Aromatoleum aromaticum EbN1: one gene and its partner. The protein of the gene in region 2 binds, or shares a complex with, the protein of the main gene of each other region. Links are inferred from orthologs where the notes say so. Each region holds a gene or a part of one and is shown on either strand. Other genes may lie near its edges. The genes, in order: EBN1_RS14140 and trxA.

Evidence for each region.
Region 1: the proteins of trxA (region 2) and EBN1_RS14140 are in contact, whole or in part, in an NMR structure (PDB 2IPA), measured with the Bacillus subtilis proteins. The link is inferred for Aromatoleum aromaticum EbN1 from one-to-one orthologs.

The regions. Positions count from the first base shown.
Region 1 is NC_006513.1:2,967,142-2,977,400, forward strand. Bases 3,388-6,301 are described here. They hold EBN1_RS14140 (arsenate reductase ArsC), read left to right. Parts: upstream 3,388-4,561; coding sequence 4,562-5,041; downstream 5,042-6,301. Other genes in these bases: EBN1_RS14130 (TRAP transporter substrate-binding protein), read left to right, coding at 3,388-4,008; EBN1_RS14135 (ArsR/SmtB family transcription factor), read left to right, coding at 4,191-4,565; arsD (arsenite efflux transporter metallochaperone ArsD), read left to right, coding at 5,069-5,425; arsA (arsenical pump-driving ATPase), read left to right, coding at 5,398-6,301. Outside these bases: EBN1_RS14120 (helicase-related protein), read left to right, coding at 1-721; EBN1_RS14125 (MFS transporter), read left to right, coding at 1,007-2,410; more of EBN1_RS14130, read left to right, coding at 2,977-3,387; more of arsA, read left to right, coding at 6,302-7,218; arsB (ACR3 family arsenite efflux transporter), read left to right, coding at 7,237-8,352; EBN1_RS14160 (NF038104 family lipoprotein), read left to right, coding at 8,498-8,683; EBN1_RS14165 (4Fe-4S dicluster domain-containing protein), read left to right, coding at 8,927-9,403; EBN1_RS14170 (aldehyde ferredoxin oxidoreductase family protein), read left to right, coding at 9,418-10,259. UniProt on the Bacillus subtilis protein: Catalyzes the reduction of arsenate [As(V)] to arsenite [As(III)]. In vitro, can dephosphorylate para-nitrophenyl phosphate (pNPP).
Region 2 is NC_006513.1:2,799,777-2,810,023, forward strand. Bases 5,341-8,242 are described here. They hold trxA (thioredoxin TrxA), read right to left. Parts: upstream 7,004-8,242; coding sequence 6,677-7,003; downstream 5,341-6,676. Other genes in these bases: rho (transcription termination factor Rho), read right to left, coding at 5,341-6,544; fdxA (ferredoxin FdxA), read left to right, coding at 7,279-7,602; EBN1_RS13380 (CBS domain-containing protein), read left to right, coding at 7,753-8,211. Also shown: 30S ribosomal protein S12 methylthiotransferase RimO, read left to right, coding at 1-894; patatin-like phospholipase RssA, read left to right, coding at 910-1,854; EBN1_RS13325 (FAD-binding oxidoreductase), read left to right, coding at 1,871-3,277; EBN1_RS13360 (3-hydroxybutyryl-CoA dehydrogenase), read left to right, coding at 4,325-5,176; more of rho, read right to left, coding at 5,285-5,340; EBN1_RS13385 (long-chain-fatty-acid--CoA ligase), read left to right, coding at 8,388-10,055. UniProt on the Bacillus subtilis protein: Participates in various redox reactions through the reversible oxidation of its active center dithiol to a disulfide and catalyzes dithiol-disulfide exchange reactions.

The DNA of each region.
Region 1 (10,259 bases), 170 kb from region 2 along the record:
GCACCAGATCGCCGGCCGGGCGGGGCGTTTCGGCCTGCATGAGGCGGGGCTCGTGGCCGGATTTGACGACCATACGCACCGCATCATCTCGCGCCTGATGCGAACGCCGGCCGACCCGTTGTCGAACCGCGGCTTCTACGTCACTCCATCGCTACGGCATGTGAAGAGCATCGCCGCGGCAACCGGGGAGCACACGCTGGCGCGGCTGCTCGAACTGTTCTCGCGCAACATCGACCTCACCGACGACTTCTTTCTCCCCGGCGACCTCAGCGAGCAGACCGAGCGCGCGCAATGGCTCGACTCCCTGCCGCTGTCGCTCGAGCACCGCTTCACGCTGTCGCTCGTGCCGGTGTCGACGCGGGTCGAAACGCTCAATCAGGCGTGGCAGGGATGGGCGCGGGCGCTGGCGAAGGAGCGTAGTTCGCATCTGTCGATCGAACCGGTCGGCGACATGCGCTACGCGCTGCAGGCGGCCGAGGACGCGTGCAAGAAGTACTCGGCGTATGCGTGGCTCGGCTACCGCCTGCCCGATTACTACCCCGATGCCGAAGCGGCGGTGGCGCTCGCGCGCAGCATGTCGGAGACGGTGGACGAGATGCTCGCCCGCCAGCACGGCCGGCGGCGCGACGAGAAACGCACTCCGACTCCCGCCCGGCGCGTTCGCCGCGGCCTCGCATCGCGAGGCGATCGACGAGAGGGGCGCACGCGCACCGGAGGATGAGCGGTATCCGGCCACGCGGTCGGATGCGCCCGTCCGCATTCAGTCTGCAGTGAATGCCGGGGTGCCCGCTACCCTGCATTTCCGCTGTGACGGCAAAAAAGTTGTATCTGCAACTGCTTGATTCCCACCAAACCAACTGCTATTGTTCCGCCCGTTTTGGGCCGTCCCATCCGGGCTGCTTCCAGCGAGGCCTCCCGATGGAGGTCGTGCGGCGCGCTGCGAGCGCACGCGGCGGAGCATGAAATCAAAACGGCACGCGATCAGGAATTCAACGGAGACAAGTTCATGCTGCAGAAATCGTCGCCCGGCGGGGCGCCCGTCGACATCGGCCGGATCCTCGATCACGGCCCCTTCACGTCGATGCAGATGCTCGCGGTCATGCTCGCTGCGTTCGCGATCGTCATGGACGGATTCGACGGACAGCTGATCGGGTTTGCAATCCCGGCGCTGATCAAGGAGTGGGGCATCACCCGCGCGGCGTTTGCGCCGGCGGTGGCGGCGGGGCTCGTCGGCATGGCGGTCGGCAGCGCCTGCGCCGGAATCGTCGCCGACCGGATCGGCCGGCGGCTGGTCGTCGCCGCGAGCGTGTTCCTGTTCGGCATCGCGACCTGTGCGATCGGTTTCGCGCCCGACGTGGTCACGATCTCGTTGCTGCGATTCATCGCGGGCCTGGGGATCGGCGGTGCATTGCCGAGCGCCTCGACGATGACGGCCGAGTTCACGCCCGCGCGTCATCGGACTCTCGCAGTCACCTCGACGATCGTGTGCTACCCGCTCGGCGGCATGCTCGCGGGCCTGTTCGCGAGCGCAATCCTTCCGGTGTTCGGCTGGCGCGGGCTGTTCTGGATCGGCGGCGCATTGCCGATCGCGTATAGTTTCGTGCTGCTCGCAACGCTTCCCGAGTCGCCCCGTTATCTCGCCCGCAAGCCGAATCACTGGCCCGCGCTGAAGAAACTGCTCGCCCGCATGGCCCGTCCGACCAGCCCCGACACGACTTTCGTCGATGCGGCAGAGCGGGCGGCTGAACAGCGCGCCGGATTCGCTTCGCTGTTCGCCGGGGGACTGGCACGCGACACGCTCGCGATCTGGTGCGGATTCTTCATGGTCATGCTGGCGACCTATACCGCGTTCAGCTGGCTGCCCGCGATGCTTGCGTCCGAAGGGCTTCCCGCGGCGTTGGCCAGTTCCGGTCTGACTGCCTACAACCTTGGCGGCGTCGTCGGCTCGCTGGGCTGCGCGGTCGCGATCACGCGCTTCGGCTCGCGCTGGCCGCTGATCCTGTGCTCCATCGGCGCCGCCGCGAGCGCGTTCCTGCTCAAGTACGTCGATATCGCCGAGAACGGAACCTGGCTGATGATCGGCCTCGGGGTGCACGGCATGTTCGTCATCGCCGTGCAGGCAACGATGTATGCGCTGTGCGCGTATGTTTACCCGACGATCGTGCGCGCCACCGGCACTGCGTCGGCGCTGTCCTTCGGCCGGCTTGGTGCGATCCTGAGCTCGTTCGCGGGGGCCGCGGTCATCACCTCCGGCGGCGCGTCGTCCTACCTGTCGATGCTCGGCTTCACGATGGTCTTGACGCTGGTCGCGCTGGCGCTCGTCAAACGCCATATCCCGAGCGTGAACGCACAGCCGCCTGTCGCCGCGCCTGCCGCGCCTGCCGCGGCGACGGCAAAAGGCTACGCCTGATCGTATAAGGCCGGGCCCGGACTTCGCCTTCCGGCGGGGCCGGGTCTTCCTGCTGTTGCGGAAGCTGCCGGTCACAGGCAGGGCGTTTCCTCGCCGCCTTCACCCTTTGTCCCGGATGTAATACACGCCCGGCCTGGTGCCGAGTGCCTCGTGTATCCGACGATTGCCTCTCGGCGAGCAGCCCGCTCACGTTGCTGTTGGGGCCGTCGACGTCGCCGAAGCTCCGCGCGCCCGACATGCAAACTTCGCCTCGTGAACGATAGCGCGCGCCTCGTGCGGACAGGCCATCACCACGGCAGATACCCGGCCCCGGCTCGCATGACGTTCTGAATGGTAGTACCTGAAGGGTTGCCGTCAATCGCGTTTGACAACTTTCAATGAGTGAACCATCATTCGCACCCATTGGCCGACAGGCCATCGTCGGTGCGAACCTTTCGCGGATGTGGGGCGGGGAGCGGCCGATCCGCAGTTCTTTTGCTGCTGTTTCCCTGGTCGTTCCGCTGCACCCGGTTCGGACGGTCGGCCACGGCCGAAGCCGGTTATCCCACCTGTAGAAAGGAAAAACGATGAAGACTCGCAACGTGCTCACACCGCTTTTCGCATCCGTCCTGATGACGTTCGGCGCCGCCCACGCGCAAGGGGACAACGTCGTCACGCTGCGCCTGCACCACTTTCTGCCGCCGTCGTCGAATGCCCAGGTGAAACTCATCGAGCCGTGGTGTGCAAAGATCGGCGCGGAATCCGCAGGCCGGCTGAAATGCCAGATCTATCCGGCCATGCAGATGGGGGGAACGCCAGCGCAACTGTTCGATCAGGCCAAGGATGGCGTCGCCGACATCGTCTGGGCGGTTCCCGGGTACCAGGCGGGGCGCTTCCTCGTGTCCGAGGTGTTCGAACTGCCGTTCATGGGTATTTCGGGTGAAAAGTCGAGCCGGGCGTTGTGGGCCTATGCGACGAAAAACGCGACGGACGAATATCGTGGCATACGGCCGCTGATGTTCCATGTCATTGCCGGAATGGCGCTGCACACGACGAAGAAGCAGATCAGGACGATGGAGGATTTCAATGGCATGAAACTGCGTGCCCCGACCCGTCTCGCCACCCGGATGGTGACCGCATTCGGCGGGACGCCGGTGCCGATGCCGATGCCCCAGGTCTCGGAGAGCCTGGCCAAAGGTGTCATCGATGGTGCCATGATGCCGTGGGAAGTGGTGCCGGCGATCAAGGCGCAGGAGATCGTGAAGTATCACAGCGAGACCGACCCGACGATGCCGCTGTTGTCGACGACGACCTTCGTGCTGGCGATGAATCCGGCGAAATACGACAGCCTGCCGACGGAACTGAAGAAAGTCATCGACGCCAACAGCGGGGCCGACATGTCCGCGTGGGCGGGCAAGGTTTTTGACGAGGCGACGCTGACCGGGCGCCAGTCGGGCGTGGATCACAAGAACACGTTCTACATGGTGCCTGCGGACGAAGTGAAGAAGTGGCAGAAGGCGTCGGACGGGGTCGCGATGGAGTGGGTCAGCGAAGTCACGGCGAAAGGCCACGATGGGCAGAGGCTCCTTGCGGAAGCCAGGGCGCTTCTCGACAACTGAGGAGCCTGCCGTGCGTGCGCAAGCGCGGCAGTAAGCAGTCGCCGACGCAGCCGAAACGAAGGCCGTTGATCCGGACGGGCAGGGAGCCAGCTCCTTGCCCTTTTCATGCTGATCCGTTCCCGAATTGACGGCTCGCCATTCGCTGCTCTACAATGTTTCGAAACTAGTGGAAATGTAGAACCATGGACCAGAAATCAGCGCTTGCAGTGTTCGAGAGTCTCTCGTCCGGAGTGCGGCTGGATGTGTTTCGACTGCTCGTCAAGGCGGAGCCGACAGGTGTTGTCGCCGGCGAGATCGCGTCGGCACTGGACGTCGCCCCGAGCAGCCTGTCTTTCCACCTGCGCACGCTCACCCAGGCAGGCCTGCTCACCGTGGAACAGGAGGGGCGTTTTCTGCGCTACCGGGCGAATCTTTCGCTGATGGCCGAAGTCATCGGTTTCCTCACCGAAAACTGCTGCGCCGGCGTCCCCGAGCGCTGTGCGGCGGTATGTGATGTCGAGGCGCAGCTTGCGGACTGCTCCGGCAGCCGGGGCACCGGTACGGAGCCCCGGGCATGAAAGTGCTGTTCCTGTGCACCGGCAACTCGTGCCGCTCGATTCTCGCGGAAGCCACGTTCAACGCGCTCGCCCCGCACGGGCTGGAAGCGATCAGCGCGGGTAGCCGCCCTGCCGGGTATGTCCACCCGCGCGCGCTCGCGCTGCTGGCGCGCGAAGGGATCTCGACCGAAGGGCTGTCGAGCAAGTCGTGGGACGGCCTTCCGGTTACGCCCGACATCGTCATTACCGTGTGTGGCAGCGCAGCCAGTGAAACGTGTCCCGCCTATCTCGGACCGGTCGTGCGTGCGCACTGGGGCGTCGAGGATCCCGCCCAGGCGAGCGGCAGCGATGCCCGGATCGACGCCGCCTTCGAACATGCCTACCGCACGCTGCGTGCCCGCATCGAAGCGTTTTTCGCGCTTCCCGAAAACCTTGCCCGACGCGATCCGCCCGCCTTCCGCGCGGGGCTCGAGCGCATCGGGCACATCGCTGCCTGACCCCGTTCAACTTTCAAGGAATTCGTCATGACCACGATCCAGATCTTCGATCCCGCGCTGTGCTGCAGTTCCGGTGTGTGCGGCACCGATGTCGACCAGCAGCTCGTGAACTTCGCCACCGACGTCGAGTGGGCGAAGCAGGAGGGCATCGCGATCGAGCGCTACAACCTCGCCCAGCAGCCGCTCGCGTTCGCCGGGAACGCGGTGGTGAAAGGCTTCCTTGAGCGTTCGGGCGCCGACGCGCTGCCGCTGGTGCTCGTCGACGGCGAGATGGCGCTCGCAGGGCGCTACCCGACTCGCAGCGAGTTGGCGCGCTGGGCGGGAGTGGCGAAGCTCACGCCGTTGCCGGCGAGCGAGTGCTGCAGCGGCGGCCGCTGCTGCTGAGCGCGGGAATCGCGATGCGTTTCCTCGACCAGCCTCCGCGTTACCTGTTTTTCACCGGCAAGGGCGGCGTCGGCAAGACTTCGCTCGCGTGTGCGACCGCGATCCACCTTGCGGCGACCGGACGCAGCGTGCTGCTCGTCAGCACCGACCCCGCGTCGAACGTTGCGCAGGTATTCGAACAGGAAATCGGCAACCGCATAACGCCGCTGACGGCGGTGCCCGGCCTGTCGGCGCTCGAGATCGACCCGCAGGCCGCTGCGCAGGCTTATCGGGAGCGCATCGTCGGTCCGGTGCGCGACGTGCTGCCCGAGGCCGTCGTGCGCGGTATCGAGGAACAGTTGTCCGGCGCGTGCACGACCGAGATCGCGGCGTTCGACGAGTTCACCGGCCTGCTCACGGATGCGGCCTTGACGGCCGGATTCGACCACGTCGTGTTCGACACCGCACCGACCGGCCACACGATCCGCCTGTTGCAATTGCCAGGCGCATGGTCGGGTTTCCTGCAGAACAATACCGACGGAGCGTCCTGCCTCGGCCCGTTGGCCGGGCTCGACAAGCAGCGCGAGCAGTACGGCGCGGCGGTCAGCGCGCTCGCCGACCCGGCGCGCACGCGGCTGGTGCTCGTCGCGCGCGCCCAGGCTTCGACGCTGCGCGAAGTCGCCCGCACGCATGTCGAGCTCGCGGCGATCGGTCTCGCACGGCAGTTCCTCGTCATCAACGGGGTATTGCCCGCCGCGGAAGCGGCTGCGGACGACGCGTTGGCGGCGGCGGTGCTGCGGCGCGAAGCGGCGGCGCTCGACGAGCTGCCTGCCGGGTTGCGCGATCTGCCGACCGACCGCGTGCCGCTGATGCCGTTCAACCTGGTCGGCCTGCCGGCGCTGCGGGCCTTGCTCGGCAGCACCGAGGCGGCAGCGCAGGCCTCGGCCCCCGCCGCTGCGCCGGACGATCGCCCCGCCTTGCCGGACTTGGCGAGCCTCGTCGATGAACTGGCCACCGATCGTCATGGGCTGGTGATGCTGATGGGCAAGGGCGGTGTCGGCAAGACGACGCTGGCGGCGGCGATCGCCGTGGAGCTTGCGCAGCGCGGCTTCCCGGTGCATCTGACGACGTCGGACCCGGCAGCGCACCTCGCGGACACGCTCGACGGCTCGCTGGCGAACCTCACCGTCAGCCGCATCGATCCGCAGGCGGAGACGGAACGCTACCGTCGCGATGTGCTCGATACCCGCGGCGCGAGCCTCGACGCCCAAGGCAGGGCGCTGCTCGAAGAAGAGTTGCGTTCGCCCTGCACCGAAGAGATCGCGGTGTTCCAGGCGTTTTCGCGCGTCATCGGCGAGGCCGGGCGCAAGTTCGTGATCATGGACACGGCGCCGACCGGCCACACGCTGCTGCTGCTCGACGCGGCCGGGGCGTATCACCGCGAAGTGGCGCGCCACATGGACAAGAGCGGCGTTGCGCAATTCACGACGCCGATGATGCAACTGCAGGACCCCGCGCAGACGAAAGTGCTGGTCGTGACCCTCGCCGAGACGACCCCGGTGCTCGAGGCCGCGAGCCTGCAGGCCGATCTGCGCCGCGCCGGTATCGAGCCGTGGGCGTGGATCATCAACAACAGTCTGGCCGCGACGACGACCGCGGCACCGATGCTGCGCCGGCGCGCCGGGCAGGAATGGGCGCAGATCGAGGCGGTGCGCGAGCATCACGCGAAGCGGCTCGCGCTCGTTGCGATGCAAGCCGACGAGCCGACCGGAATCGGGCGGCTGCGGGCGCTGGCGGGAAATCATGCGAATTGAAGGGAGGCAGCGCTTGTCATGTCCGCGCAAGGTGAAGTGATGGCGCAAAACGAGGCATGCGTTCCGCTCGGACGATTCGAGCGTTACCTCAGCGTCTGGGTGTTCCTGTGCATCGTCGCAGGCACGGTGCTGGGGCAGGTCCTGCCGGCGGCGGCCCAAGCGGTGGGACGGCTCGAAATGGCGCACGTCAATATCCCGGTCGGGGTGCTGATCTGGGTGATGATCGTGCCGATGCTGATGAAGATCGACTTCGCCTCACTGCACGAAGTGCGCGCACAGGGGCGCAGCATCGGCGTGACGCTGTTCGTCAACTGGGCGGTCAAGCCGTTCACGATGGCGCTGCTCGGCTGGATCTTCATCCGCCATGTGTTCGCGCCGTGGCTGCCGGCCGAACAGCTGGACAGCTACGTCGCCGGGCTGATCCTGCTCGGCGCGGCGCCCTGCACGGCGATGGTTTTCGTCTGGAGCAACCTGTGCCGGGGCGATGCGAACTTCACGATCAGCCAGGTCGCGCTCAACGACCTGGTGATGGTGTTCGCCTTTGCGCCGATCGTCGCGCTGCTGCTGGGCGTGTCATCGATTCCGGTGCCGTGGGAGACGCTGTTCCTGTCGGTCGTGATGTATATCGTCATCCCTCTGGCGATCGCGCAGTTCGTGCGTCGGCGGCTTCTCGCCCGCGGTGAGCCGGCTTTCCGTCACGCGATGGAGCGCATCGGCCCGGTTTCGATCGTTGCACTGCTGGCGACGCTGGTGTTGCTGTTCTCGTTCCAGGGACAGGCGATCATCGAGCAGCCGCTCGTCATCGCGATGCTGGCGGTGCCGATCCTGCTGCAGGCAATATTCATCGCCGCGCTCGGCTACTGGCTGAACCGCAGGCTGGGAGTCGCGCACAGGGTGGCAGGTCCTTCGACGATGATCGGCGCGTCGAACTTTTTCGAACTGGCGGTCGCGGTCGCGATCGTCCTCTACGGCTTCGATTCGGGCGCAGCGCTGGCGACCGTTGTCGGCGTGCTGATCGAGGTGCCGGTCATGCTGTGGCTGGTGCGCATGGTCAATGCGAGCAAGGGCTGGTACGAAGCGGGCGCCGGGGCCGCCAGCCTCGCCGTCGTGGTGCCTCGTCGCCCATCGCGTTGAATCGCGCTGGATTCGCGCCACTCCCCAGGATGCCGATTGTCGCCGGGGTGGTGGGGCCGCATAGTTTCGCCGCTGCACGAATCTTCGTTGCGCCGCCCGCGACCGCTCGGGTTCGATGCATGATGCGGTTTTTCCGAGGCAATCCATGAGAGCGATCCTGCTGGCTGCGCTGACCGCGGCTGTTTTGCTGACCGGCGGCTGCGCTGTCTTCGCTGTTGCCGACGCAGCGGTGTCGGTCGTCGCGACGACGGTGAAAGTCGGCGCCAAGGTCGTCGGCGCTGGCGTCGAAGCAGTGCTGCCCGATGGCGACGACGAGGACGATGACGATTGAAGGGCCGGCGCCGGGCGTCCTGACGCGGGCCCCGGAGTCTGGGCAGGAACGTCGTGCACTCCCTTGCGCGGCGTCGGGAAAACAGATTGCTTAGGCCCCGCCCCGGTGCTACTTTCGGGAAAGCAAAAGCCGGATCGGCGAACGGAAGCGCCCGCAGCCGGACCGCTCGGCGCCAGGCAGTCGAAAGCCCGTTGGCGATGCTCGTAGTCCCGAAAACGTGTCCCAGCCCGGAGGAAATCCTCGATGTGGAAATCGCTTCACATTGACCCCGCCAAGTGTACCGGCTGCCTGCAGTGCGAAATGGCATGCTCTTACGAACACACCGGCGTCATCAATCCCAGCAAGTCGCGCATCAAGGTCTTCAGCTTCGAACACGAAGGGCGCAAAGTGCCCTACACCTGTACGCAGTGCACCGAAGCGTGGTGCCTGCACTCCTGTCCGGTCGATGCGATCCGGCTCGACCTGACGACCGGTGCGAAGATGGTGTTCGAAGACACCTGCGTCGGCTGCAAGGTCTGCACGATCGCCTGTCCGTTCGGCACGATCAACTACAACCAGGACACCGGCAAGGTGCAGAAATGCGACCTGTGCGAGGGGGATCCGGCGTGCGCGAAAGCCTGTCCGACCGCGGCGATCACCTACATCGATGCCGACTGGACGGGCCTCGCGCGGATGCAGGCCTGGGCGGCGAAAGCCAACACGCCGGCCTCGGCGGCTTGAGAGGAGCGGACATCATGGGATGGAATCGCAAGGTCCTGCGGGTGAACCTCGCCGAAGGCACGTGCACGCCTGAGCCGCTGAACATGCAGTGGGCCGACGAATACCTCGGGTCGCGCGGTCTGGCAACGAAATACCTCGTCTCCGAAACCGATCCGAAAGTCGATCCGTTGTCGCCCGACAACAAGATGATCATGGCGACCGGCCCCTTGACCGGCACGATGGCCTCGACCGGCGGGCGCTACACGGTAGTCACGAAAGGACCGCTGACCGGCGCGATCGCCTGTTCGAACTCGGGCGGTTTCTTCGGCGCCGAGATGAAGTTCGCCGGCTGGGACATGGTGATCTTCGAAGGCCGCTCGCCGACGCCGGTGTACCTCTTCATCGAGAACGAGCGCGCCGAACTGCGCGATGCATCGTACCTGTGGGGCAGGAGCTGCTGGGAGACCGAGGAGAGCATCCGCGCGCAGCACCAGGACCCGCTGATCCGCGTATCGTCGATCGGTCGCGCGGGCGAGAACCAGGTGATGTTCGCGTGCATCGTCAATGACCTCCACCGCGCGGCGGGGCGTTCGGGCGTCGGGGCGGTGATGGGTTCGAAGAACCTCAAGGCGGTCGCGATCCGTGGCACGAAAGGTGTTTCGGGCATCCGCGACTTTCCCGGGTTCGTCAGGGCGACGAGCGAGGCGAAGAAAGTGCTCGCCGGCAACCCGGTGACGAGCGAGGGCCTGCCGAAATTCGGCACCCAGGTGCTGATGAACGTCATCAACGAGATGGGCGCGCTGCCGACGCGCAACCATCGCGACGTGCAGTTCGAGGACGCGTCGAAGATCTCGGCCGAGGCGATGCACGAAAAGCG
Region 2 (10,247 bases):
ATATCCGAGGGCTGCAACCACCGCTGCAGCTTCTGCATCATTCCGTCGATGCGGGGCGACCTCGTCAGCCGTCCGGTCCATGACGTCATGCGCGAGGCCGAATCGCTCGTCGATTCCGGCGTGAAGGAACTCCTCGTGATCTCGCAGGACACCAGCGCTTATGGTGTCGACATGAAATATCGCACCGGCTTCTGGAACGGCCGCCCGCTCAAGACCAGGCTGATCGACCTGGCGAAGGCGCTCGGCGAACTCGGGGTATGGGTGCGGATGCACTACGTCTATCCCTATCCGAGCGTAGACGAACTGATTCCGCTGATGGCCGAAGGCAAGATCCTGCCGTATCTGGATGTGCCGTTCCAGCACGCCAGTCCGCGCATCCTCAAGGCGATGAAGCGTCCCGGGAATGTCGAAAACGTCCTCGAACGGATCCGCAAGTGGCGCAGCATTTGTCCCGACCTGACGATCCGCTCGACGTTCATTACCGGCTTCCCCGGTGAAACGGATGAAGATTTCGAGCAGCTGCTCCGTTTCCTCGAAGAGGCGCAGCTCGACCGCGTCGGTGCATTCGCGTATTCGCCTGTCGAAGGCGCCGCCGCCAATCTGCTGGCCGACCCCGTGCCGGATGAGGTTCGCGAGGAGCGGCGGATGCGTCTGATGGATTTCCAGGAAGACATCTCGACGCAGCGCCTCGAACGCTGGATCGGGCGCGACATCACCGTGCTCGTCGAGGAGGTCGACGATGAAGGCGCGGTTGCCCGCTCGGGGAGCGATGCCCCCGAAGTGGACGGGCTGGTCATCATCCCGGATGGCGACGGTCTCGTGCCCGGCGAATTCGCCAAGGTGCGCGTCACCGACTGCGACGTGCACGATCTTTACGCCAGGCCACTCCCGTGATGTCCTGCTAGCGCCATGTACGAAACGGCGCTCCCGTGCGTGCCCGGCAGCAGTCCGGTCATCGGTCTGGCTCTGGGCAGCGGTGCGGCGCGAGGCTGGGCCCACCTGGGCGTCCTGCAGGCGCTGGCTCGCGAAGGAATCGAGCCGCAGGTGATCTGCGGATGTTCGATCGGAGCGTTCGTCGGCGCCGCGATGGCAGCGGGAGATCTCACGAAGCTCGCCGAATGGGCACAGTCGCTGAAATGGCAGGATGTCGTTTCGCTGCTCGACGTCAGCCTCAGGGGCGGGCTGATCCGCGGACAGAAACTCATCCAGTTTTTCGAACGCAATTTCGTCGATCGGGATTTTTCCGAACTCCAGCGCTCCTTTGCGTGCGTCGCCACCGAACTGGAAACCGGGCGGGAGATCTGGCTGCGGGAAGGAAGCGTTTCGGCCGCTGTGCGCGCCTCGATCGCGCTTCCCGGGCTGTTCACACCGGTCATCCATAATGGCCGCCTTCTCGTGGACGGTGGTCTCGTCAACCCGGTGCCGGTTTCCCTGTGCCGCGCGATGGGAGCCGATGTCGTGATCGCGGTCGATCTGGGGTCGGACATGATCGGAAAATCCTGGCGTCCGGTGCCGGCCGAAGCCGAAACCGGTATCGGCTGGACGGAGCGCCTGTTCGGACGCCTGGGCTTTTTCGCCAGCGGCGGGAACGGTGAGCCGGGAAACGGTCAGAATCCGTTGCGTGAGGCAAACCTGCCTTCGCTTCTGACCGTTCTCACGAGCAGCATCAACATCATGCAGGTTCGTATCGCGCGCAGCCGGCTTGCCGGCGAGCCGGCCGATGTGCAGATTTCTCCGCGCCTGGGCCACTTGGGGCCGATGGATTTTCATCGGGCCGCGGAGGCCATTGCCGAAGGAGAGGCGGCCGTCGAACGGATGCTGCCCACGTTGCGATACTGCCTGGGGCATGGTTGAACCGGAGTTGCCCGATATGAACGAGTTGCTAAGCGCGCTTGCGGCCGCCGTCGGGGCGCCGCATGTGCTCACCGACCCCGAGTCGATGGCGCCCCACCTGACCGACTGGCGCGGACGCTATACGGGAACCGCGCTGGCGGTCGTCAAGCCCGCCGGAACGGCCGAAGTTGCGGCAGTCGTGCGGGCCTGTGCAGCGGCGGACGTGGCGATGGTCCCGCAGGGAGGAAATACCGGCCTGTGCGGCGGCGCGACCCCATTGCCGGACGGACAGACGGTGGTGATCAATCTGTCACGCATGAGTCGCATTCGCGCGGTCGATCCCGCCAACAATGCTTTGATCGCCGAGGCCGGCTGCACCCTTGCGGCCGTCCAGCAGGAGGCGGCATCGGTCGATCGGCTTTTCCCGCTGTCGCTCGCTTCGGAGGGGAGTTGCGAGATCGGCGGGAATTTATCCACGAACGCAGGCGGAGTTCATGTTCTGCGTTACGGCAACATGCGAGAACTGGTGCTCGGCGTCGAGGTCGTCCTGCCTGACGGCCGCGTATGGGACGGGTTGAGGGCATTGCGCAAGGACAACACCGGCTATGATCTGAAGCAGCTTTTCATCGGCGCGGAAGGCACGCTCGGTATCGTCACCGCGGCGGCACTGAAGCTCTTTCCCCGCATGCGCAGCCGCGCCACGGCCTGGGTTGCGATAGCCGACCCCGCGGCAGCTGTGACGCTTCTCGCCCGGCTGAGGAATGCAGGAGGCGATCGGGTGACGGCGTTCGAAATCGTCGGGCGCCCGGCGCTCGATCTGGTATTGAAGCATCTCCCCGGTGCCCGATCGCCGCTCGCCGACCCGGGCGCATGGGCGGTGCTCGTGGAGTTGATGGACGCTTCCGCCGATGCGCCGCTAGGGGAAATGCTCGAGCAGGCGCTGGCCGAAGCAATGGACGAGGGGCTCGTGCTCGATGCTGCGGTCGCTTCGAGCCTGGCGCAGGCCGAAACCCTCTGGGCGTTGCGCGAAAACGTCTCCGAGGCGCAGCGGCTGGAAGGCGTCAGCATCAAGCACGATATTTCGGTTCCGCTAAGCAGGATTCCGGAATTCCTCGAGCGGGCAGACGCTGCCCTTCTGACCGTATGGCCCGATGCGCGCATCGTTGCGTTCGGCCATATCGGCGACGGGAACCTCCACTACAACCTGTCGAAACCGAACGCGCAGGAAAACACCCATTTCATCGCGAGAACAGAGGAAGTCAATCGCCTCGTTCACGATGTCGTCGACCAGCTCGGGGGCTCGATATCCGCGGAGCACGGCCTCGGCCAGCTCAAGCGCGTCGAGGTCCGGCGCTACAAATCGGAAGTCGAACTGGAGTTGATGCGGGCGATAAAGGAATGCATCGATCCGCGCGGTTTGATGAATCCCGGCAAGGTTCTGTGAGATGCAAAGATAATCGCAATTCGGGGTTTACAGTGTTATTGGGTAGCCCTATAATGCGCGCTCTTTCGGGCCAGGGGGTATAGCTCAGCTGGGAGAGCGCTTGCATGGCATGCAAGAGGTCAGCGGTTCGATCCCGCTTACCTCCACCAACCGAAGAAAGCGACGATGTCCCCATCGTCTAGAGGCCTAGGACATCGCCCTTTCACGGCGGTAACCGGGGTTCGAATCCCCGTGGGGACGCCAGAACAAGGCGGGTCGCCGTGAGGCGGCGCGCAAACCGGCAGAAAACTGCCGGTAGCAGGTCAGCGCGGAGTGGTAGTTCAGTTGGTTAGAATACCGGCCTGTCACGCCGGGGGTCGCGGGTTCGAGTCCCGTCCACTCCGCCAGTTTTATGGCAGCAGTTTGGTGTGTTTTCGCTGGTGCATATCGAGTCGGATCGGCGAACAAGCTGTGCTTGCAGTGCGATCATTCAAGCGCTATAGTTCTCTGCTCTTTCGTGGGGGTATAGCTCAGCTGGGAGAGCGCTTGCATGGCATGCAAGAGGTCAGCGGTTCGATCCCGCTTACCTCCACCAACCGAAGAAAGCGACGATGTCCCCATCGTCTAGAGGCCTAGGACATCGCCCTTTCACGGCGGTAACCGGGGTTCGAATCCCCGTGGGGACGCCAGAACAAGGCGGGTCGCCGTGAGGCGGCGCGCAAACCGGCAGAAAACTGCCGGTAGCAGGTCAGCGCGGAGTGGTAGTTCAGTTGGTTAGAATACCGGCCTGTCACGCCGGGGGTCGCGGGTTCGAGTCCCGTCCACTCCGCCAACAGAAAAGGGAGCCTTCGGGCTCCCTTTTTTTCGCCCGTCAAGCGAGTGTCATCGGAACGCGATCATCAGGATCGGGTACGGGCCGCCGTGACCGGCGGATAGCTCCGATGGCGGGCGCTCGCGGCGCTGGCATCATCAAGGTAAATTGCACTAGAGTTTTCCCCATGCGCTTCGGTACGGGATTCTCGATGGCAATGCCGATGTGTTCGTTAAACGACAGGAGCGGGACATACAATGAATATGAAAAAAATCGGGATCGTCGGTGCCGGAACGATGGGAAACGGCATAACCCAGGCATTCGCGGTGGCAGGGTTCGACGTCGTGATGAGCGACGTTGCGGACGCCGCGTTGCAGCGCGGTCTGGCGACCCTCAGCGGCAGTCTCGATCGGCTCGTCAAGAAAGACAAGATGACGGAAGCGCAGAAGGCTGAGGCGCTTGCGCGGGTGAGCGGATCGACGGAGCTCGGCGCGATGAGCGACTGCGACCTCATCATCGAGGCGGCAACGGAAAACCTCGCACTGAAGCTGAAAATCTTCGAGCAACTGGACGCCCTTGCAAAACCCGAAGCGATCATCGCGAGCAATACGTCATCGATCTCGATCACGAAGCTCGCCGCTTCCACGCGACGCGCCGACCGAGTTATCGGCATGCATTTCTTCAATCCCGTTCCGGTGATGGCGCTGGTGGAGCTCATTCGCGGCTTGCAGACGTCCGACGCCACTTACACGATGGTCGAGACGCTTGCCGGGGCAGTCGGCAAGACGTCGGTGCAAGTGCGCAACAGTCCGGGTTTCGTGGTCAACCGGCTGCTGTGCCCGATGATCAACGAGGCGATTTTTGCCCTCGGGGAAGGCCTTGCGAGCGCGGCCGAGATCGACGAGGCGATGAAGCTGGGCTGCAACCATCCCATCGGCCCGCTCGCGCTGGGCGACATGATCGGTCTCGACGTGGAACTCGCGGTGATGCAGGTGCTCTTCGAAGGTTTCAAGGATCCGAAGTATCGCCCCGCGCCGCTTCTCGTGGAGATGGTCGAGGCGGGCTATCTCGGCCGCAAGTCAGGCAAAGGTTTCTTCGAGTATAAATAAGCTGCTTCGGGGAGACGGCCGGCTGTAGAGTCCCGTTGTAGTGCCTCCTCCGGAACGCTGCAATAAAAACGCCACCCTCGGGTGGCGTCATGACTTGAACGTCCTGCTTCAGCCGCGGCGCATCGCGTCGAAGAACTCGCCGTTGCTCTTGGTGGCCTTGATCTTGTCGAGCAGGAATTCCATCGCGTCGATGTCGTCCATGCCATACAGTAATTTGCGCAGGATCCACACTTTCTGCAGTACGTCGGGCTTGAGGAGGAGTTCCTCCCGGCGCGTGCCGGACCGATTGACGTTGATCGCCGGATAAACCCGCTTCTCGGCCATGCGGCGATCGAGGTGCAACTCCATGTTGCCCGTGCCCTTGAATTCTTCGTAGATCACGTCGTCCATGCGGCTGCCGGTGTCGATCAGCGCGGTCGCGATGATCGTCAGCGACCCGCCTTCCTCGATGTTCCGGGCGGCGCCGAAGAAGCGCTTGGGCTTCTGCAGCGCGTTCGCGTCCACGCCGCCGGTGAGCACCTTGCCCGATGCGGGCACCACGGTGTTGTAGGCGCGCGCGAGGCGCGTCAGCGAGTCGAGCAGAATGACGACGTCCTTCTTGTGCTCGGTCAGGCGCTTGGCCTTCTCGATCACCATCTCGGCGACCTGGACGTGGCGAGAAGCGGGTTCGTCGAAGGTGGAAGCGACCACTTCACCTTTGACGGATCGCTGCATCTCGGTCACTTCCTCCGGGCGCTCGTCGATGAGCAGTACGATGACGACGACGTCGGGATGATTGGCGACGATGGAGTGGGCGATGTGCTGCAACATCACCGTCTTGCCGCTCTTCGGCGGGGAGACGATCAGGCCGCGCTGGCCTTTGCCGATCGGCGCGATCATGTCGATCACCCGGCTCGTGATGTTTTCTTCTCCGCGGATGTCCCGTTCGAGCTTGAGGCATTCGTTGGGGTGCAGCGGCGTGAGGTTCTCGAAGAGGATCTTGTGCTTGCAGGCCTCGGGAGGCTCGCTGTTGATCTTGTCCAGCTTGACCAGCGCGAAATATCGCTCTCCGTCTTTGGGCGTGCGAATCTCGCCTTCGATCGTGTCGCCGGTGTGAAGGTTGAAGCGCCGGATCTGCGACGGGGAAACGTAGATGTCGTCAGTGCCGGCAAGATAGGAAATGTCCGGGGAACGCAGGAATCCGAATCCGTCGGGCAGGACTTCGAGTGCTCCGTCGCCATAGATCGGTTCGCCCTTCTTCGCCCGGTTCTTGAGCAGGGCGAACACGAGTTCCTGTTTGCGCAACCTGTTGGCGCCATCGATTTCATTCGCGATGGCCATTTCCAGCAGTTCGCTTACGTGGAGGGACTTAAGCTCCGATAATTGCATGGCGAGAGGGCGCAACAAGGCGCTATTGGATGAAGCAGGTGAAGGGATCTGGGAGAGAGGCAATCGCGGCGCCGGGAATTTCGGCACGGGGCGCGGGAGGCGCCGCGGAAACGGATTGGACTGTAGCGCTGCTCAGAGGTTGCTGTCAATGAAGGCAGTGAGCTGGGACTTCGACAGCGCGCCGACCTTCGTGGCTTCGACGTTGCCGCCCTTGAACAGCATCAGCGTCGGAATGCCCCGCACGCCGAATTTGGCGGGCGTCTCCTGGTTTTCGTCGATGTTGAGCTTCGCGACTTTCAGCTTGCCGGCGTATTCCTTGGCGACGTCGTCGAGAATCGGCGCAATCATCTTGCACGGGCCGCACCATTCGGCCCAGTAGTCGACCAGCACGGGGGTCTGCGACTGAAGCACCTCGGCTTCAAAATTGCCGTCGGTGACGTAATGGATATGCTCGCTCATGTTTCCTCGCATCAGGGGTAACGGTAGTGCTTCGGATAGGGGGGCGGGCCCTGACGGACCCGGTCGACAAGGCGGAATCGAACCGCCTCGTGCTGGGAGTTTCCGAAAAGTTATGCGAAGCCGGCCCGCGCGTCAAGAAGTTCTCCGGGCCAAGGGGCTACACCGGGCGAGGCGAGGGAGGCGGCAATGGCACCAGGCGGGCTCTCTCGGCTATATTGTGAGCACTGGGAGTGCTGCCCATTTTGACCGCGTACCGAACTGATGGAGTTCAAATAATGACTTATGTTGTAACTGAAGCCTGCATCCGCTGCAAGTACACCGACTGTGTTGACGTCTGTCCGGTGGACTGCTTCAGGGAAGGGGCAAATTTCCTTGCGATCGACCCGACGGAATGCATCGACTGCACCCTGTGTGTCGCGGAGTGTCCGGTGGAAGCCATTTTTGCCGAGGACGACGTCCCCGAGGGGCAGCGTCATTTCATCGCCCTCAATGCCGAACTCGCGCAGCAGTGGAAGCCGATTGTCGAACGCAAGGATCCCTTGCCGGATGCCGACGAGTGGGCGAAGCGAACAGGCAAGCTCGACGAACTGACCAAATAAAGAACTCGAATAACGCAGTGGAGAGCCGCATTCGAGGTCTGCGCACGCCGCGACGACGAGTGCGGCGATTTATGCAGACGCTGTTCGTGCTCACGACATTCCACTAACATCGCCCAAGGTGAATTACATGAAAATGGTGGGGGAATACAAATGCTGGTGAGCGAGATTCTTGCGATCAAGGGCAAGGTGCTCTATACGATTGCTCCCAGCAGGAGCATGGCTGAAGCGGTAGCCATCATGACGGAGCAGGACGTCGGCTCGCTCGTGGTTTTTTCGCAGGGCCAGATGACCGGCATGCTGACTTTTCGCGAGGTGCTGCAGGCCGTACACAAGGGCGGCGCGGGGTGGGCCGAGATGCCCGTCGAAGCGGCAATGCTTCCCGGGCCGATGATCGCGTCCCCCGACATGGAAATGGATGCGCTGCGTCGCCTGATGGTCGATCACCACCAGCGTTATCTGCCAGTGATGGACGGTAATACGCTGATGGGCGTGGTGTCCTTCCATGACGTGGCGAAGGCGGTGCTTGAAGAGCAGAGCTTCGAGAACCGGATGCTGAAAAACTACATTCGCAACTGGCCGCGCGAGCCGGGCGAAGAGGACGAAAAATAACGCAGCAGCTTCTCGTTGCGGCGGATGCGCGAGTCCGGTGACAGGGCGTGACGATCATTGCCGCGGCTCCGATGACAGACCGGATCCCGCCGCCGCGTCTCTGACGCCGGGCGGGTTCCGGATGGCTTGATCAGATCACGCTTGCCGGCAGCGGTTTCTGGCTGAAGGAGTCGATGATGGAAAAGATCTGGCTGCAGAGCTATCCCCCGGGCGTTCCCGCAGAAATCGATCCCGACGAGTTCAGCTCCATCGGCGATCTGTTCAGCCGCAGCGTGCGGCAGTTTGGTGACCGGCCGGCCTACATCAACATGGGCAAGGGCATCAGCTATACCGAACTCGACCGCTTGTCCGTCCGGTTCGCAGGCTTCCTGCAAGGCGCGCTGAAGCTTCCGAGGGGCGCGCGCGTTGCGCTGATGATGCCCAACATGCTGCAGTACCCGATCGCCATGTTCGGAGTGCTCCGGTCCGGCTACGTCGTTGTCAACGTCAATCCGCTGTATACCGCTCGTGAGCTGGAGCATCAGCTCCGCGACTCCGGCGCCGAGACGATCGTCATCGTCGAGAATTTCGCTAGCACGCTCGAACAGGTGCTGCCGAAGCTCACGATGCCTCATATCGTCGTCACGAGCCTCGGCGAAATGCTCGGCTTTCCGAAAAGCCTGATCGTCAATCTGGTCGTCCGACAGGTCAAGAAGCTGGTGCCGTCATGGAATCTCCCAGGTCATGTGAGTTTTTCGGCGGCATTGTCCAAGGGCGCCGCATTCCCGCTCGAGCCGGTGAGCGTCGGACACGACGACATCGCCTTTCTCCAATACACGGGTGGCACCACCGGCGTGGCGAAAGGGGCAGTGCTGACCCATCGCAACATCATCGCGAACCTGCAGCAGGCACACGCCTGGATCCGGCCCTTCGTGCATGAAGGCGAGGAAATCATCATCACGGCGCTTCCGCTCTATCATATTTTTTCCCTGACCGCGAACTGCCTGACATTCTTCAAGCTCGGCGCGACGAACGTGCTGATCACCAATCCTCGCGACATTCCCGGCTTCATCAAGGAACTCGCCAAGTACAAATTCACCGCCATCACCGGGGTCAATACGCTGTTCAATGCGTTGCTGAACAACCCGGATTTTGCCAAGCTCGATTTCTCCCGGCTCCACATCGCGCTCGGCGGGGGAATGGCGGTGCAGCAGCAGGTGGCGGACCGCTGGCGACGGATCACCGGACAGCCGCTCATCGAGGCCTACGGACTGACCGAAACCTCGCCCGCGGTGACGATAAACCCGCTCGATCTGCCCGCCTTCAATCATTCGATCGGCCTGCCCGTTTCATCGACGGAAGTGAGCATTCGCGGCGACGACGGCAGCGAAATGCCGCTCGGGCAGCCCGGCGAACTGTGCGTGCGGGGGCCGCAGGTGATGCGCGAGTACTGGAATCGGCCGGAGGATACGGCCCACGTCTTTACGCCCGATGGTTTCCTGCGCACCGGTGACATCGCGACGATCGACGAAAAAGGCTTTGTGCGTATCGTCGATCGCAAGAAGGACATGATTCTGGTATCGGGTTTCAACGTCTTTCCGAACGAGATCGAGGACGTCGTCGCAAGCCACCCAAGCGTGCTGGAAGTCGCCGCAGTGGGCGTGCCGGACGAGCGCACCGGGGAAGCCGTCAAAGTGTTCATCGTGCGCAAAGATCCCTCGCTCACCCGCGAAATGATCATTGCGCACTGTCGCAAAAGCCTGACTGCATACAAGATCCCTCACCTCGTGGAGTTTCGCGACGAATTACCGAAGACGAATGTCGGCAAGATCCTGCGGCGCCTGTTGCGGGACGGGAAGGCCTGAACGAACGCGTTGCCGCGTCGCGCTTGTTTTTCTGTTCGATCCGTGGTTAGAATCCGCAGCACCGATCCCGATATTTGTAGTGCCATGACGCATCTGGTTCTCTCCCTCGCCGTAGTACTGCCGGTACGCGTAGTAGCAAGCGTAGGCAGGCGCGCGTCTTAAGGGCAAGGGACAACCAGGTAGCATCGATTC